DNA from 3 places in the Microtetraspora glauca genome. Region 3 is predicted to be linked to each of the others. Evidence: riboswitches for the same ligand, from Rfam matches in the RefSeq annotation. Region 3 holds a riboswitch; each other region holds the start of a gene.
The links. A riboswitch is a leader RNA that binds a small molecule or an ion and turns the genes downstream of it on or off. The one in region 3 is predicted to bind cyclic di-AMP.

Region 1 (6,092 bases), on a different contig from region 3:
CTGAGCAGCAGGCCCACGATGGGAATCCCACCGAGGATCTGCGGCCCGAACGAGACTCCGGCCCGCTTTCCTGCGACATCCGTCGCGAGGCCGCCCGTCGGGAGGGAATCGCCGACGGGGACGACCTTGATGCCCATGACGATCTTGCCGACCGTCTGCCCGCGTTGCTTGAGCATCATGAACTCGTACGCGGTCATGATCAGGCCGGCGATGGCCGAGGTGAGCAGACTGGCGAGGAGCACGCCGCCGCCAGCCGTGAAGGCGCCCGTCTCCGGGTTGAAGCTGGCCTCGGTGACCATGATCATGGTGAGCACCGTCGAGACGATGGCGTAGGGGATACCGACGATCACGACGTCGATGAGACGGGCCACCAGTCGCTGCCACCACTCGGCGAGCGGGGCGGGCGCGCCGGGCGGGACCGCCGCCGCCTGCCCGCCGTACGGCTGGGCGTAGCCCTGCTGGCCGTATTGCTGCTGCCCGTAGCCCTGCTGGCCGTAGCCCTGCTGGCCGTAGTCGGCCTGCTGACCGTAGCCGGGCTGTTGGGCGTACCCCTGCTGGGGCTGCTGGCCGTAGCCGGCCTGCTGGCCGTACTGCTGCTCCTGGCCGTAGCCGGGCTGGGCCTGCTGGCCATAACCGGGCTGGGCCTGCTGGCCATAACCGGGCTGCTGCTGGCCGTACCCCTGAGGCTGGCCGAAGGCGCCCGTACCGGGCTGCTGGCCATATCCCTGCTGGGGCTGCTGCCCGTAGTCCTGCTGGCCGTACTGCTGCTGCCCGTAGCCCTGCTGCGGCTGCTGCGGCTGCTGGGCCTGCTGGCCGTACCCCTGCTGCCCGTACGGCTGCTGAGGCTGCTGCTGGGCCGACTGGCCATAACCGGGCTGCTGCTGGCCGTACCCTTGAGGCTGGCCGAAGGCCCCGGTCCCGGGCTGCTGCTGGCCGTACTGCTGCTGCCCGTAGCCCTGCTGGGGCTGCTGGCCGTAGCCGGGCTGCTGCTGGCCGTAGACGTGCTGGTCGTGCTGCTGGCCGTATCCATAGGCCTGCTGGGGGCCCGTCGACTGCGACGGGTTGCGGTAACTGACGACCGTGACATCAGGGTCGTACTGCTGGGCTGGATTGCTCGTACCCTGCTCACGGTCCGAAGGCGGCGGTGGGGTGCCGTCCGGAGCGTCCTGGGGGTACGGCGGCTGTCCGGAGCTCACCGTTTCACCTCGTTTCGGGTTCGCATGCGGCGATCGTCATGCGCATGCCGATATGGCCAAAGTAGCGACAGGCGTATCAACAGTCACCTTTCCGGCCGGTCACCACCATGGTCAGACTCGGGGTTGGAGATGCAGCAGCATTCGGGTGTTGCCGAGCGTATTGGGCTTGACGTGCTCGAGATCGAGGAACTCCGCGACGCCTTCGTCGTAGGAGGCGAGCAGCTCGGCGTACACCTCCGGAGAGACAGGGGTCCCGTGAATGGGCACGAATCCGTGCCTTCCGAAGAACGTGACCTCGAAGGTCAGACAGAAGACCCGGCGCACGCCCAGCTCGCTGGCCGCGTCGATGAGCGCGCCGACGATCCGGTGGCCGACGCCCATCCCCCGGGCCGCGGGGTCGACGGCGACCGTGCGGATCTCCGCCAGATCCTCCCAGAGCACGTGCAGCGCCCCGCAGCCGACGACCGTCCCGTCGGCCTCCGCCACCCAGAACTCCTGGACGTCCTCGTACAGGGTGACGGTGGTCTTCTTCAGCAACCGCGGCCCGACGCCGGAGTACGCGTCGACGAGGCGGCGGATGGCGCGGACGTCGAGGGTCCTCGCCCGGCGCACGATCACGACCCGGGACGCGCGCTCACCGCTCTCGGCTTCCGAGGGCCGGCCCGCAACCTGCTCCATGGATCGCCAGCCTAGTCGCCGCCCGGCCCGTGCGGGCGCGCCGCGAGGGCTCGTACGCGAGCGCGGAGGAGAACACGGATTAACGGTCATGCCGAAACCCGAGCAACCCTCGGATCAGCTCACCGTGCGTATCCGTTCGAGCACGTTCCGCGCCTCCTCGGCTTACGTTCCGGGAATATCCAATTTTGCGACCTCTCGATCCTGCGCTGACCTGCTACGGAGACGGCCGGGCAACAGGTAAACGCAGGGTAATGGACGTCCCGGCCCACTATCACATGTGACCGGACCGTGATCATTCAGTTGTGAAAGCTAGACGGAATCACGAGTTCTGGTTGAGCAGGAACCCGGCGTGCACTAGTGTCCAGCGACGATGCCGGTCATCGCGAAAGGCGCGAACGACCGGACCGCCGAGTCCCCGAGGCGCCCGTGCCGAAGGGAGCCGGGGAACCAACTGTGGAGATCCGGGGTCAAACCCAGGTCATCAAGGGGTGAATCCGAAAGGTAGGGCTACTCCGGCCCGAACCCGTCAGCTAACCCGGTAGGCGGCCAAAGTGTCGGCAGTTGCCGCCATCGCCCTCGGGCGTTCGCGCGGTGCGGGGATCCGCCTGCCGGGCACGCGTAGGAGAGGAGCTTTGTTGCGCATCTCTGGAGGACGATCCGCGGGCAGGCACGCTCGCGGGCGACGGCGCCGCGCCCGGTCATCGACCGGCGGCCCGATCCGCAGGTTCGCATTCTTCGGTGTCGCTCTCATCGCGATGACCTTCGGCGCCCCCGTCATGGCCGCGACCGCCGAACCGCAGCCCAGCCTCAAGGAGCTGACCGCCGAGGTCGAGCGCCTCTACACCGAGATCGAGACCCTCACCGAGGATTACAACGGTGCCCGGGTCAGGCTCAAGGAGGCCCAGCGGTCGGCCGATCTCGCGAAGAAGACCCTCGCCACGAGCGAGACCGAGCTGGAGACCCGGCGCAGGACGGCGAGCCTCCTCGCGCAGAACTCCTACATGACCGGCGGCTTCGGCTCCGCCTTCGCGCTGCTGAGCGCGGACGACCCGGATTCGTACCTCGACCAGGCGTCCACGACCTACGCCCTCCAGATGCAGCAGGGCGAGGAGGTCGCCCAGGTGGCCAAGGCGATGGAGGCGGCCGAGCGGGCCAGGACCAGCGCGAAGGCCCGGCAGAAGGAAGTGAAGGACCTGCTCTCCGGCCTCGACGAGCAGCGCGACAAGATCCGCAAGCTGGTCAAGAAGTCCGAGAGCAACCTGTACAGCAAGGTCGCGGGGAGCGTCACCAGGGGAAGCGCCGCCCGGCGGCTGGCCTTCCCGATCATCGGTGACGGCAAGGCGGCCGAGGCCGCGCGCTGGGCCCTCACCCAGCAGCTCAAGCCCTATGTCTGGGGTGCCGACGGCCCGACCTCGTTTGACTGCTCGGGGCTCGTCATGGCGGCCTACCAGAGGGTCGGGATCAGCCTGCCCCATTACACCGGCTCACAGTGGTCGGCCGGCACGCACATCGCGCGCGAAGACATGCGCCCCGGCGACCTGGTCTTCTTCTACAACGACCTGCACCACGTGGGCATCTACATCGGCGGCGGTTACATGGTCCACGCGCCCCGTACGGGCGACGTCGTCCGGATCGCCTCGCTGGCCAACCGGCCCTTCGCGGGAGCCGTACGGATCGCGGACTAGCTTTCCGCGCTCCCCGGCCGGGCGTCGCCTCAGATCGGCCCAGATCGGCTCAGATCGGCCTCAGATCAGGCGGCGCCTGGCCGCCCACGCGACCGCCTCGATGGCGGTCGCGACCCCGATCCTGTCGCAGATGACCCGCAGCCGACGCCGTACGGTGCGACCGCTCACATCGAGGCGGCGGCCCACCTTGTCGACGGTGCCGCCCTTGGCCAGCTCGGCCAGCAACCTCAGATCGTCATCGCTGAGACCGGCGCGGTCGCATTCCGACACGGGGCTCTCGCCCCGGGAAACCACATCGGAAAGCGGCATCGTCAGCCCTCCCCCACCAGGATGATTTATCGGTCCGCCCTGGGAAGGTAAACACTTTGTTCAAAAATCGTCAAGTTCGGACCCTGATTGGTCATTGACAGTCTGTACGGCAAAGCGGGGCATCCGTGAGGTTTAGGTCCTCGCCTTTATCCCGAATTTCGCGGCAAGCATGGAAAACGCCATGCGCCTCTCGGACCGAAAGTCGGGACTCAAAGGGCCGCGTCGTACGCGGCACGGGCCGCCTCCACCTCGCCGATGTGAACCTCCGCCCATTCCTTGACGGCGTACATCAGCGGCATGAGGGTCCATCCGAGCGGGGTGAGGTCGTAGTCGACCCGGACGGGCACGGCCGCGGTCACCCTGCGGGACACCAGCCCGTCGCGTTCCAGCGTGCGCAGCGTCTGGGTGAGCATCTTCTGGCTCACCCCGGTGACGCTCTTCGCGAGGTCGGTGTAGCGGCGGGGACCGTCGGCCAACGCGTTCAGCGTCAGGTTCACCCACTTGTCGCTGAGCCGATCGAGGAGCTGCCGGGAAGGGCCGCTCATCGCGTACGCACCAGAGTCCATCATCTGAGACTGATGTGTCGCCATCCGCACTCCACTACGGGCATTTCATACTTTCAGGGGGTTTCTTACCAGAAGAGAGTAGCTTTTCAAAGGTTCGCAACCCGCCCAGGGGTCAGGCGTGCGGCCGTACCAGCGGGAACAGGATCGTCTCGCGGATGCTCCTCCCGGTGAACGCCATGATCATACGGTCGATCCCGACGCCCACCCCGCCCGTCGGCGGCATGGCGTACTCGAGGGCGCGCAGGAAGTCCTCGTCGAGCCGCATGGCCTCGGGATCGCCGCGCGCGGCGAGGACGGACTGCTCGGTGAGGCGGCGGCGCTGCTCGATCGGATCGACGAGCTCCGAGTAGGCCGTGCCCAACTCGGTGCCGAACCCGATGAGGTCCCACTTCTCCGTCAGCTGCGGGTTGTCCCGGTGCCGGCGGGTGAGCGGCGACGTCTCCAGCGGGTAGTCCATGACGAACGTCGGCTGGATCAGCGTGCGCTCCACCAGCGCCTCGAAGATCTCCTGGACGAGCTTGCCCTGCCCCCATCCGGAATCCCAGTTGATCTGCCGCTGATCCGCATATTTCCGGACCTGTTGGAGAGGCGTCTCCGTGGTGACCTCCTCGCCGAGTGCGGCCGACACCGAGCCGTACAGCGTGATCCGCGGCCACTCGGCCAGGCCCAGGTCGATCTCCTCGTGCCCGTGGACCACCACCGTCGTGCCCAGGGCGGCCACGACCGCCTGCTGGTACATCCGCTGGGTCAGATCCGCCATGTCGTTGTAGTCGAGATACGTCCCGTACGCCTCGAGCATGGTGAACTCGGGGTTGTGCGTGGCGTCCGCGCCCTCGTTGCGGAAGTTCCGGTTGATCTCGAAGACCTTCTCCAGGCCGCCGACCACGAGCCGCTTGAGATAGAGCTCGATCGCGATGCGCAGGTAGAGGTCCATGTCGTAGGCGTTGATGTGCGTACGGAACGGCCGGGCCGCCGCGCCGCCGTGGATCGGCTGCAACATCGGCGTCTCGACTTCGAGGTAGCCCTCGTCGTGCCAGAAGTCGCGGACGGCGCGCACCGTGGCGCTGCGGACCCGCGCCATCCGCCTGGCCTCGTCGTTGACGATCAGATCGACGTAGCGGAACCTCACCCGCGACTCCGGGTCGGTGAGGCCGGCGTGCTTCTCGGGCAGCGGGCGGAGGCACTTGGAGGTGATCTGCCAGCGTTCCGCCATGACGGACAGCTCGCCCCTGCGCGAGGTGACGACCTCACCCTCGATCCCGACGTGGTCGCCGAGATCGACGTCGCGCTTCCAGGCGGCCAGCGACTCCTCGCCGAGCCGGTCGAGCGACAGCATGATCTGCAGGTCGCCGGAGCCGTCCCTGATCGTGGCGAAGCACAGCTTGCCGCTGTTCCGTGACAGCATCACCCGGCCCACGACGCCCACCCGGTCACCGGTCACGGCGCCCGGCCCGAGACCCGCGTACCTCTCCCGGACCTCCGCGACGGTCGCGGTGCGCGGGAAACTCACCGGATAGGGGTCGACGCCCTCGGCCCGGAGCCGGTCGAGCTTGTCCCGCCGGACCCGCATCTGCTCGGGCAGCCCGTGGAGGTCGTCGCTCACAATGAAAAGGCTAGCGACCGCGTCCCGCCCCATCCGGTACGGCTACGCCATGCGA
Region 2 (6,092 bases), on a different contig from region 3:
CAGCTCCGTCCGCGCGGGCAGGCCGCGGCCTCGCACCGGCCGTGCCGTCATTTCGCGTCCGCGGTCGCGATCATCCTCATCGCGCTGGGCTGCGGGCTCGCGCCGGTCGCCCTGGTGGCCGTGTGGACGGCGAGCGAGGTGTGGAGCGTCGACGAGGCGGCCGCCGCGCTCGAACAGCGGGGGCTTCCGATGGAGGTCGACGTGAAGCTGGCCCACGTCCGGAGCCTGGTCGATGAGAAGATGCCGCGGCTGTCTCGCAGCGCTGTCTATCAGGGCCTGTGGATCGATGCCGGCAGGGTGGCGCGCAAGGGGCTGCGGGCGATCACTTCCGGCCGGTTCGCCTACACCTCGGTCGGCTGGATCATCCCCGTGGCCTCGGGGGCGTCGCTCGCCGCGGGGTTCCTCCTTGCGCGCAGCCGCCGCCGGGCCGCGCTGGGCGCGGGGCTGGGCGTCGCCGTCTGCACCCTCGCGCTCGCGGCGGTCTTCTCCGTGGCCAGGAGCCTCTACATGAGCACTGTCGCGTCGCACGGGCTCGATCTGGTCGCCGCCGAGCAGTACTTCGACACCATGACGCGGTTCCCCGACATCGGGCTGCGCGGCCTCATGGTCCTGGGCCTGCTGACGGCCGCCGCCGCCGACTTCCGCCCGTGTCGTCGCCGCGCGGCGTGACCGGCAGGAGGAGGGCTACCGGCAGGCCGGAGTGACAGGAGGTCACCGGCACGTGCCCGCCGGAGCCGACCAGCAGACGCTGCTCCTCGCCGCCCACCTGTGGGCGGCGCCGGTCGGCTAACGCCCGGTGGGCCGCTTGCCGTGGTTCGCCTGCTTCTTCTTCCGTGCCTTCGACTTGCGCGCTCTCTTGCCCATGCGGAACCGCCTTTCGTCGTACGGCTAGCGCCCCCACTCTTCATCACCACGCCAGGTGCCGTATAGCGCGCCACTCATATCACCATGATTCAACATTGCCGCCCGCTCCATGTGGCATAATTTGTTGGAATCTGTTGATTGGAGCGGTGATGCTTGCCCAGCTACGGCAGCAGGCGATTCTTGAGCGGGTCCGCAGGACCGGCGGCGTACGCGTCGCCGAGCTGGTGCGGGATCTCGGCGTCTCCGACATGACCATACGCCGAGATCTGGAGGCCCTCGCGGACCGCGGACTGGTCGAGAAGGTCCACGGAGGCGCGACGATCGTCGGCGCGGGATCGACGGAGGAACCCGGGTTCACCGCCAAGTCGGCCCGTCAGCAGGCCGAGAAGGAGGCCATCGCCCGCCACGCCGCGCGTCTCGTCCGGCCGGGCAGCTCGGTGGCCCTGTCGGCCGGAACCACCACGTGGACCTTCGCGCACCATCTGGCCGACGTGCCCGAACTGACCGTCATCACCAACTCGCTCAAGGTCGCGGACGTGTTCCACCGCGCCGGGCGGCCCGACCAGACCGTGGTGCTGGTCGGCGGCGTACGCACCCCTTCCGACGCGCTGGTCGGGCCGGTCGCGGTCGCGGCGATCCGCTCGATGAACGTCGACATGCTGATCCTCGGCGTCCACGGGATGAGCGTGAAGGCCGGGTTCACCACGCCCAACCTGCTGGAGGCCGAGACCGACCGCGAGCTGGTCGGGGCCGCCCAGCGCCTCGTCGTCCTGGCCGACCACACCAAGTGGGGCACGATCGGCATCAGCACGATCGCCCGCCTGGAGCAGGCCGACGTCGTGGTCAGCGACACCGGCCTGTCCGGCGAGGCCCGCGCGGCGCTGTCGGAGCACGTGGGCGAGCTGGTGCTGGCGGATCCCGGCGCCGACGAGCGGGAGGCACCGGCCCCGTGAAGCGCACGATCACCCACCTCGCCGACGGTCGGGAGCTGTTCTACTACGACCGGCGGGACGACGCGGACCGCGGCGCTGTCGATCCGCGCGAACTACCCCCGCGTCCACGCGCCTCGCAGATGCGCTACGACCCGCTGATGGACGAATGGATCACCATCGCGGGGCACCGCCAGACCCGGACGCACCTGCCCTCCCCCGACGAGTGCCCGCTGTGTCCGGCCCATCCCGGTTCGGAGATCCCCTCCGACTACGACGTCGCGGTCTTCGAGAACCGCTTCCCCTCGTTCAGCTTCTCAGGGGACGGTTCCACGGGGGGCTACCCCTTGGGAGGCGGCTTCGCCGATCCCGGCGGGTTGAGCGCGGCGCGGCCGGGCGTCGGGCGGTGCGAGGTGGTCTGCTTCACGTCCGACCACGACGCGTCCTTCGGCTCGCTGAGCGCGGCGCAGGTCGAACTCGTCATGGAGGCATGGGCCGACCGCACCGCCGAGCTGTCCGCCCTTCCGGGCGTCGAGCAGGTCTTCTGCTTCGAGAACAGGGGCGCGGAGATCGGCATCACCCTCCCCCATCCTCACGGCCAGATCTACGCCTATCCGTACGTCACCCCGCGTACCCGCCACATGCTCGGCGTCGCCTCGCGGCACAGGGGCGGGAACCTCTTCGCCGACGTGCTGGCCGCCGAGCGGACGGGTCCCCGCGTCGTGGCGTCCAATGAGCACTGGACGGCGTTCGTCCCGGCCGCCGCCCGCTATCCGTTCGAAATCCACGTCTACCCGCACCGGCGGGTGCCTGACCTGCCCGCGCTGGACCCGGACCAGCGCGCCGCGTTCGGGCCGCTCTACACCGGGGTGCTGCGCCGGCTCGACGCGCTGTTCGGCGTGGCCATGCCGTACGTCGCGGCCTGGCATCAGGCTCCGGTGACCTATCGGCGCGATCTCGCCTACCTCCACCTCCAGCTGTTCAGCATCCGGAGGGCGCCGGACAAGCTCAAGTACCTGGCCGGATCGGAGTCCGCGATGGGGGCGTTCGTCAACGACGTGGCCCCCGAGGACGCCGCCCGGATGTTGCGTGAATATCCGATAACGAGTTGATCACTACTGGATTGCAACTTTGAGTAGCAATGATCCGGGCTTTACCACTACTATCCATCGCACCGGCTGCCACAGCCGGTGCGCCTAATCCCGGGCGCCTCGCCCGGGAGCCGGGGACCCACGACGTTGTGGCGATCCATCCCCCGTTTCCGGGAACGGTCGCCGTGCACCTGGGGTGAAGGCACGCCAGTGCCAGGGCTCCTCCAGCCCGAACCCGTCAGCTAACCCGGTCGGCAGATGGAGAGGAGTGGGCTCTGCCCCGCGCGTTTCCGGCGGCCGCCGCGGCTCTGGCCGCGGCTGCCCTCGTCTTCGGTACGGCCTCAGGGGCTCACGCCGCTCCCAAGCCGAGCGAGAGCCAGCTCAGGAAGCAACTCGCCGAGCTGCGCACGAAGGTCGACAAGCTGATCGCCGACTACAACGCCAAGCGGGTCGAGCTCGCCAAGGCGCAGGAGTCCGAGAAAGCGGCCAAGGAGCGGCTGGCCAAGGCGGAATCCGACTTCGAGGCGGCCAGGCAGCAGATGATCAGCATCGCCGGCGTGCGTTACCAGACGCATGACCTGGGCCTGCTGGGCACTGACCTGCGGAACTCCGCCGTACTGACCCAGATCCAGGACGAGCAGGCCGTACTGGTCTCGCAGGTCGCCGCGCTCACGAAGGAGCGCAAGGCCGCGGCCGACGCGGCGGCGGCCCTGATCGAGCAGATCAAGACGCGGTCGCAGGAGGTCGCCGGGCAGCGCAAGGCCGCCGAGAACCTGATCGACGACATCAAGAAGAAGCTCGACCAGCTCATCCCGATCGCGCCCGGGAAGCTCGCCGGCGGCGGCTGGGCCCCGGAACTCCCCTCCGGCGGCGACAACATCACGCCCCGGACCCGCCTGATGAAGGCGGAGGTCGGTAAACACTTCGATCTGCGCTACACCGTCGGCTGCTACCGCGTGGACACCTCGGGCGAGCACCCGCTCGGCCGGGCCTGTGACTTCATGATGAGCTCGGGCGGCTCCATGCCGAGCCCGGGCATGAAGGCCCTCGGCGACAGCCTCGCCGTCTGGGCCATCAAGAACGGCTCCAAGCTGGGTGTGAATTACGTGATCTGGCAGCAACGGATCTACAACCTCGGCAGCCCCGGGTGGCGCACCATGTCCGATCGCGGCGGCATCACCGCGAACCACTACGACCACGTCCACATCTCGATGTACTAGACGCTGCCGACGGCCCCCTCGGCTCCGCGCCACCGCACCGGGAGTGCCGCTGAGCGGCCCGCGCCGCCTCAGGCGAAGAATCGCGTCAGATGCTTGACGACCGTTTCCGGTTGTTCTTCGGGGATGTAGTGGCCACTGCCCGGAACTTCGACCACCTCGACGTCGGTCCCCTTGTTCGCGAGCACCTGCCGCAGCAGCTGATAGCCTCCCTCCCCGCCTCCCATGGCCAAGATCGGCACGGTCACCGGACCATACGTCTTCTCATCCGCGATGTCCTGCCCGAAGGCCCGGTACCAGGCATTGCCGGCCCGGATCGCGTCCACGGTGGAGTAGGCGTGGGCGTAGACGTCGCGGTCGCGGTCGCTGATGGCGCCGGGATCGTCGATCAAGTAGTCGCACATCCAGTCGATCAGGTGGCGTGACCGGCCGGCGAGCAGGCGTTCAGGCAGGCCGGGAACCTGGTTGAACGCGAACCACCACAGGAAACGTCCGGGACCCGCATGGATGTCGCCGTCGATCTGCTGACGCCCGGGGCGCGGCAGCAGGGAATAGTCGTAGAACCGGTCGTCAGGGTGAGCGATGTCCAGCAGCGCGATCCGCCGCGTGCTCGCGGGATGATTGGCCGCGAAGGCGTAGGCGACCATCCCGCCGATGTCGTGCCCGGCGATGTTGACGGCATCGTGGCCGAGATGGCGCATCAGCGCGTGGATGTCGCCCGCCATCGTCTTCTTGTCATAGCCGGAGGCGGGCTTGTCCGAGCCGCCCATCCCCCGCAAGTCAACGGCGATCACTCGATAGCGCTCCGCCAAGGGCGGCATGATCTTGCGGAACTCCCACCAGGTCTGCGGCCACCCGCCCAGCAGGACCAGCGGCTCACCCCGGCCACCGATCACATAGTGCAGGCGGATCCCGTTGACGTCGGCATGGCTGCTGACGAACCCGCCCTCCAGCGAACGCGCCAGCTCCACGTCAGATGCTGCTTGCGACATGAGATCTCCAAAGCGAACGCACAAAGGATCATGGTCACGCTACCGGGGCAGGCCGAATTTCTCAGCGAATGCGGACAGTTCCTCACGTTGCTCGTCCGGTTCGGTGACGGCGGTGTTCACGACGATGCGGGTGACCCCTTGGGCGGCGAGTTCCTCGACCCGCTCGACGGGTACGTCGATGGAGGCGAAGCGGGTGTATTCCAGCGCGTCCGGGTCCCGGCCGGCCTCCGCGGCGCTGGAGCGAACGAGCTCCCACTGAAGGGCGCGCTCCTCCGCGTCCAACGCGCCACCGGGGAAGTACCCGTCGCCCCGGTGCCCGGCCCGGCGCGCGGCCGCCCGGCTCGATCCCCCGATGTGGATAGGCAGCCGTGTCACCTGGTGCGGCTTGGGGAAGCTGACCAGCTTCTCGAAGGAAAAGAACTCGCCGGCGAAGCTGACGCCGTCCTCTCCGCCGGCCCACAGTAGGCGCAGCACGTCGATCGCCTCGTCGGCGCGGCGGCCGCGGGTGGCGAAGTCGACGCCCACCGCCTGTGCCTCGCCAGGAAGGCCTCCCAGCCCTACGGTCAGTAGCCGCATCCTGCCCCTGGACAGCACGTCTATGGTGGCCAGGCGCTTGGCGAGAATCACCGGATGGTGGTAGGGCAACAACAGCACGCCGGTGCCGAACAGGATCCGTTCCGTGGCCGCGGCGACGAAGCTCAGGCAGTCGAGTGGATCGACGTAGGGCAGCGTGGGCGACAGCTCGTACGGCCCCACAGCAGCGCCGGGATACAGCACGATGTGCTCGGGCAGATAGAGCGACTCGAAGCCGCACTCCTCCACGAGCTGGGCAAAGGCCACGATCTTGTCGGGGTCGACCCCGAAATAGGGCGTGCTGTAGCTGACTCCGAACTTCATCGTGTGGTTCCTTCGCATCGTTGACACCGCGGCTTCCGGAGCGGCACAGCGGATCGTAAAACCTTGACCCTGACGTCAGGGCAAATGCGTGGCGGCTCGGGT
Region 3 (6,092 bases):
GCGGGGCTGTCCGTCCCGGGGGTCGTCGAAGTACGGGAGCGCCGAGGGCAGGCCCCAGTTGACGCCCACCGCCTGCGGCTCCAGGAAGATCCAGCTGTCCCGGTCCACGGACCGGATCTCGGCGATCGACCTGCGGTAGAGGGCGGCCAGGGGGCCGGTCTCGAACTGCGGGCCCTGGACGGAGCCGCCCCACGGCTCGTTCATCAGGTCGTAGCCGAGGACCCCGGGATCGTCCCTGAACCTGGCGGCGACCGCCTTCCACGCCTTGGCGTAGTGGTCCATCAGTTCCGGATGCTCGCCTGTGGTGTTCCAGAAGTGGTCGAAGGCGCGGATGACGCCCGGCTCCAGGTAGTACATCTCCCAGGTGGGCTGGTCGGTGCCGACCGGGAGCCCGTCGAGGTGGGTCGCCCACACGGGGGCGCCGTTGCCCGCGGTGCCGGTCGGGGTGATGCCGCTGCCCCACAGGTCCTGATGCATGTCCAGCAGGACGTGGTATCCACGCTTGCCGTACCAGCGGACCCGCTCGGCCACCTTGTCCAGATATTTCGTGTCATAGACGCCGGGCTGGGGTTCCACCGCGCGCCACTGGATGAGGAAGCGGACGAAGTTCGTCCCCATGTCCCCGTACTCGCGGTCGATGTCCGCCTCGGTGAGCTCGGGCAGGGCGTCCGGGGTGCTCTTGGCGCTGCCCGCCGTGTTGAACCCGCGCAGGATGAGCGCTCTGCCCTGATCGTCGGTGATGAAGCGGGTGCTCGGCTCCGGCGCGTTCCTGGTCGCCGAGAGGACGCCGCCGACCAGGACGGCCACCGCGGCGAGGGACACGATCCACCGAGCTCTCTTCATCTGATCTCCGTGGGGCTTCCGCCGGAAACGTGGACGCGGCTAGCATGCCGAACATGAGCCATGCTCGCAACAGTCTGCCTGCGATCGTCACCCTGCTGATCGTCACCGCGTTCGGCCTGTTCGGCGTCTCGCTGGTCACCCGGGTCGGCTACCTGGCCGTGCCCGCCGCGCTCGGCCTGCCGTCCGGGCTCCCCGGCCTGCGGTTCCTCCCTGTCGGCGAGACGACGTGGCTCATTGCGCTCACCGACAGCGCGGCGGCGCTCGTGCTCGTCGCCCTGGTGGCCCTCGCACGCGGCGGCTTCTGGAGAACGTGGGGCGCGTTCCTGGCCGGTGCCGTGCTCGCCGACCTGCTGCGTGGCATCGTGCTGGCGCAGACGGCGTCCGCGAGCCTCGGCGCCTACGCCGGATACGTGGGGGGAGCGCTGGTCACGGGGCTTGTGTGGGGGGTCGCGCTCGGCTGGCTCGCCGGGCTGGCCGCCCTGTCGCGCCGCAGAGAGCACGTGCCCTCGCCTCCGAACGAGGCGGGCGAGCCGATCACGGCGTCATCGCTCTGAGAGGTCCGCGGCGAGCGGTTCCCGGCACTCCGCCGCTTCCGGAGCAGCGTGTCGCGCTTCGCGGGCGTGATCTGCCCGGAGGAGACGTCTCGCGCGGCCCGGCCTGCCCGGAGGAAAGCGGGCGTGATCCGCCCGGAGGAAAGCGGGCGTGACCGGCCCGAAGGGAAAACGGTGTGCGCCATCCGTCCGCGCGCGCGGACGGTGCGAGGATCGAGAAGGGGGCTCCGGGCGCGTCTCCGGCCCACCCGATGGCCACCCCCGGCACCGGAACATTGCTCCGGCCACGATCTGGCGAGGACACGATGGACGAACGGCGCCTGGTGCGGGTCTCGAAGTATCTGGCGAAGCACCTGCGGCACCAGCCGGAGCGGATCGGCGTCGAGCTGGACGCGAACGGCTGGGTGGACGTCGAGGCACTGCTGGCCGCCTCGGCCGCGCACGGGTTCCCGATCTCGCGAGCGGAGCTGGAGCGGGTCGTCGCGGACAACGACAAGCGACGGTACGTGATCCAGGGGGAACGGATCCGGGCCAGTCAGGGCCACTCCGTCCCCGTCGACCTCGATCTGCCGGTGACCACGCCGCCCGCACTCCTCTATCACGGCACGGTCGCGCGAAATGTGGCCGCGATCCGGGCCGAGGGGGTGCGGCCGATGAGCCGTCATCACGTCCACCTGTCCCCCGACCGGGAGACGGCGACGAGAGTCGGAGCACGCAGGGGCAGGCCGGTCGTGCTGACGGTGGACGCCGCCGCGATGCGGGCGGCGGGACACGAGTTCCGCGTCAGCGCGAACGGTGTGTGGCTGGTCGACCACGTCCCGCCCGCCTTCATCCGTTTCCCCGGCTAGCACCCCGATGATCCGTGCCGAATGGGATGATCCGACACAACCGGCGTCCGCTCATCGAGGGAAGGAACAGCCCATCATGACGGAAAACGCGCGACAGCTCGCCCGTGACGCACGACGCGCTCTGCGGCAGGGCCCCGCGGCGATCGCCCAGCGGCAACGCGCCCGTTTGACCGAGATCGTGGCCTACGCCCGCGCCCACTCGCCGTACTTCCGCGAGTTGTACCGGGAGCTACCGGAAGAGATCGACGACCCGGCGCTACTCCCGGTCACCGACAAGAAGACGCTGATGGCCCGCTTCGACGACTGGGTCACCGACCGGAATGTGACGCTCGAGAAGGCCCGGGCGTTCGTGGACGACCCCACACTCGTGGGTGAGTGGTTTCAGGGGCGGTATCTCCTGGTCACCACCTCCGGCACCAGCGGGCTGCGCGGCATCTTTCTGCTGGACGAGCGGAGTGTGGCCGTGCACACCGCCGTCGGGCAGCGCGCCCGCGGCGGGCTGGGCATCGGCCAGGTCATCCGTCTCCTGCGCGGCGCCGGCCGTACCGCGATCGTCTCCGCACCCGGCGGCCACTTCGCCACCGTCGCCGGGGCGGCGCGGTTCCGCCGGGACCACCCACGGCTCAGCTGGATGCTGAGAGAATTCTCGATACACCAGCCGCTGCCGGAACTGGCCGCCGAGCTCAACCGATACAACCCCAGCTCCCTCACCGGCTTCGCGAGCATGCTCGGGTTGTTGGCCGGGGAGCAGGAAGCCGGCCGCCTGCGCATCCGCCCAGGGGTGATCATCGCCGGTGGTGAAGCGCTGACGGCAGAGAACCGTACCCGGATCGCCGACGCGTTCCACGCCGAGATCCGCTCCGCCTACGCCGCCACAGAGTGCGGCTTCCTCTCCTACGGCTGCGCGCAGAACTGGCTTCACGTCAACAGCGACTGGGCCGTGCTGGAGCCGGTCGACGCCGACTACCGGCCTGTCCCCCCTGGTCAGCCGTCGCACACGGTCCTGCTGAGCAACCTCGCCAACCGGGCCCAGCCGATCCTGCGCTACAACCTGGGCGACAACGTCCTGCTGCGTCCCGACCCCTGTCCGTGCGGCAGCCCACTACCCGCTGTTCAGGTGCAGGGCCGCGCGGCCGAGATGCTTTCCTTCCCCACCGGCCGCGGCGAGCACATCGGCATCTCCCCCATGGCCTTCGGCACCTTGCTGGACCGTCTTCCCGGCATCGAGCAGTTCCAGCTCGTCCAGACGACGCCCACCACGCTGCGGGTGCGCCTGAAGCCCGCGGACGGCACCGACCCCGACAGCGTGTGGCAGACGGTGCGCGACGAGATCGCTCATTTGCTGACCGAGCACAAGGTCGACCACATCACGCTCGAGCGCGCCGAAGAGCCACCCGAGCGGTCGGCCGGCGGCAAATACCGCAGGATCATCCCACTGGCCAAGCCCTGACGAGAAGATTGACGGGAAGGGCACTGGCTGGTGCCGTGGCCCCACCGTCCAAGGCCGGAGCTTCTCGGGGTTGCGAACCGCCCCGGCAGTACGCGCCTGGCCGACGCCTGACCGAGATGGCTCTGGTCGAGTCGTCTGAGCTGTCCGTTCCCCGGCAGGCGCTCGAACCATGCGCGCCCGCCGGGGATTCAGGAGAAGCGCTCGATCGTCGAGGCGCCCGGTGCTTCCGCTCGCCGATTCCGCATTCGGGACGGCCGTTCGGCCCCGTACGGAGGACGGCGGGCGGAAGCCCGGTCGGCTACGCCTTGGCGGCGGGGCGGCCCAGGGCGCGCAGCTGGTCGGCGGTCAACGCGGAGACGTTCTGGTCGATCGGCGTCTCGGTGTACTGGTGGATGGCCCAGCTCTTCCAGTCGGCGGGCGGGGTGACCTCACCCTTGGCCTTGCTGTAGTGCGCCACCCACAGGGGGTACTCGGACAGCCCGCGACCGTAGGTCTCGGCGAAGTTCCAGCCGGTGTAGATCAGCGGCGTCGCGCCGGTCTTCTTCTTCACGTAGGCCAGCCAGGTCTTGGCCCAGTTGTTGACGTGCGAGACGGACAGGCCGTCGGAGGTCTCCAGGTCGAGCACCAGCAGGTCGCCGGGCTTGCTGGGCTGCGCGTTCACCACCGACAGGAAGTGGTCGGCTTCGGCGATGGGGTCGTTGTAGGTGCGGGCGAAGTGGTAGGCGCCGCGGACGATGCCCTTCTTGCCCAGCTCGCGCCAGTGCCGGGCGAAGGAGTCGTCGCGCCAGGTCAGGCCCTCGGTGGCCTTGACGATGCCGAAGTGGGCCGGGCTGGAGCTCCAGTCATGCGTGGGCTCGTGGCCGGAGACGTCCTCGCCGTAGATGAGCGGCGAGGCCTTCCCCTCGGCCGCCTGGGCGGCGGGGGCGGGGCCGTCCGGGGTGGAGTGCGCCGGGCTGGACAGGACCAGGGCGGCGGTGGTGGACACGGTGGCCAGGAGACCGGTCGCGGTCAGAACTCGGAATGTACGGGTGAGGGACATGCTGGTTTCTCCTATGAGGCATTGCTTGGGGACTGCCGTGGGGAGTGGGGTCCGCGTGGTGAGCGGGTGTCAGGGTCACGCGCCGTCGCACCCGGTCCCCCCGCGGAGGGCGGCGTGTTCTACCCCACGGCCAGACGGCGCCGGCCGGGGTTCTTCGAAGAAGGGGCAGGTCGATGCGTGGGCATGAAGGGATCGACTCCTTGCTTCCATGCCGCCTACCGGGTCAGCTGACGGGTTCGGGCGGGGAGGTGCCCTACGGCACGCAGCGCGGGCTGGCGTGTCGATTCACCCCGGGAGATGGGTCCCCGGCTCCGCTGGGAGCGGATGAGGCGGCCCACGCGCCGTCAAGACGGGAAAGACTCCCCGTCGGCGACGCACGGTCCGGGCAACGAAACGGCAACACAGGTGACGACACAGTCGTCGGTACGTACTCCGATAGTGGACCTAAGGTACACATACGGACATAAAGTGACAAACAGGACAAAGGATTCTTTACCCGGACAGGTCAACCGCCGGTCAGGCAGGGAACCTCGTGGGCTCCTCGCCCGCGCTACCCGCCGCCCATCATGCGGTTCTCCCAGGCCCAGGCGGCGATCTCCACCCGGTTGCGCACCCCGAGCTTCGCCTGGATGCCGGACAGGTGGCTCTTGACGGTGCTCAGCGAGATGAACAGCTCGGCGGCGATCTCCTGGTTGGTACGGCCCCTGGCGATGGCCCGGACGACCTCGATCTCCCGTTCGGACAGCGGCCGCGCGGGCCCGCGTGCGGCCGGGGCTCCGGCGGCCGTGAGGTGGCGCAGCAGGCGCAGGGTGACCGACGGTGAGATCAGGGCGTCTCCGGCGTTCGCGGCCCGGACGGCCTCGACGAGCAGCGCGGGACCGGCGTCCTTCAGGACGAAGCCGACCGCTCCCCCGCGCAGCGCGCCCTGAACGTACTCGTCGAGATCGAAGGTGGTGACCACGACCACCCGGAGCGGGTCCGGCACCCCCGGGCCGGCCAGCGCGCGGGTGACCTCGATGCCGTCGAGGCGGGGCATCCGGATGTCCACCAGGCACACGTCCGGGCGCAGCCGCCGGGCCAGGTCGACCGCCTCGGCGCCGTCTGCGGCCTCGGCGACCACGCTGATGTCGGGCTGGTCCTCCAGGATGAGCCGCAGGCCGCTACGGATCATCGCCTGATCGTCGGCCACCAGGACTCTGATGGTCATCCGCGCTCCCGCGCGGCGACGGGCAGTGTGGCGCGCACGGACCAGCCGGCCCCGGAGCGCGGCCCGGCGACCAGCGTGCCGCCGAGTGCCTCCAGGCGCTCGCGCATCCCGACCAGGCCGTACCCCCCGCGGTGGTGGTAGCGGGCCGGCCCAG

Region 1: it holds a riboswitch for cyclic di-AMP, as region 3 does, so the genes downstream of both, AB0I59_RS39545 (C40 family peptidase) here and AB0I59_RS30570 (glycoside hydrolase family 25 protein) in region 3, are expected to answer to the same signal.
Region 2: it holds a riboswitch for cyclic di-AMP, as region 3 does, so the genes downstream of both, AB0I59_RS32755 (VldE C-terminal domain-containing protein) here and AB0I59_RS30570 (glycoside hydrolase family 25 protein) in region 3, are expected to answer to the same signal.

The regions. Positions count from the first base shown of each region.
Region 1 is NZ_JBFALK010000034.1:29,998-36,089, reverse strand. Features, by position in the region: gene AB0I59_RS39555 (RDD family protein) at 1-1,196, opposite strand, end outside; gene AB0I59_RS39550 (amino-acid N-acetyltransferase) at 1,308-1,874, opposite strand; cyclic di-AMP (ydaO/yuaA leader) riboswitch at 2,270-2,435, shown strand; gene AB0I59_RS39545 (C40 family peptidase) at 2,630-3,559, shown strand; gene AB0I59_RS39540 (helix-turn-helix domain-containing protein) at 3,620-3,868, opposite strand; gene AB0I59_RS39535 (winged helix-turn-helix transcriptional regulator) at 4,078-4,413, opposite strand; gene lysX (bifunctional lysylphosphatidylglycerol synthetase/lysine--tRNA ligase LysX) at 4,547-6,070, opposite strand.
Region 2 is NZ_JBFALK010000022.1:13,550-19,641, forward strand. Features, by position in the region: gene AB0I59_RS32740 (hypothetical protein) at 1-669, shown strand, start outside; gene AB0I59_RS42175 (50S ribosomal protein bL37) at 787-864, opposite strand; gene AB0I59_RS32745 (DeoR/GlpR family DNA-binding transcription regulator) at 1,014-1,817, shown strand; gene galT (galactose-1-phosphate uridylyltransferase) at 1,814-2,905, shown strand; cyclic di-AMP (ydaO/yuaA leader) riboswitch at 2,977-3,155, shown strand; gene AB0I59_RS32755 (VldE C-terminal domain-containing protein) at 3,442-4,104, shown strand; gene AB0I59_RS32760 (alpha/beta fold hydrolase) at 4,173-5,093, opposite strand; gene AB0I59_RS32765 (TIGR03619 family F420-dependent LLM class oxidoreductase) at 5,133-5,990, opposite strand.
Region 3 is NZ_JBFALK010000019.1:130,765-136,856, reverse strand. Features, by position in the region: gene AB0I59_RS30590 (cellulase family glycosylhydrolase) at 1-843, opposite strand, end outside; gene AB0I59_RS30585 (hypothetical protein) at 897-1,397, shown strand; gene AB0I59_RS30580 (RNA 2'-phosphotransferase) at 1,700-2,242, shown strand; gene AB0I59_RS30575 (phenylacetate--CoA ligase family protein) at 2,319-3,692, shown strand; gene AB0I59_RS30570 (glycoside hydrolase family 25 protein) at 3,991-4,731, opposite strand; cyclic di-AMP (ydaO/yuaA leader) riboswitch at 4,929-5,073, opposite strand; gene AB0I59_RS30565 (response regulator) at 5,282-5,938, opposite strand; gene AB0I59_RS30560 (sensor histidine kinase) at 5,935-6,092, opposite strand, start outside.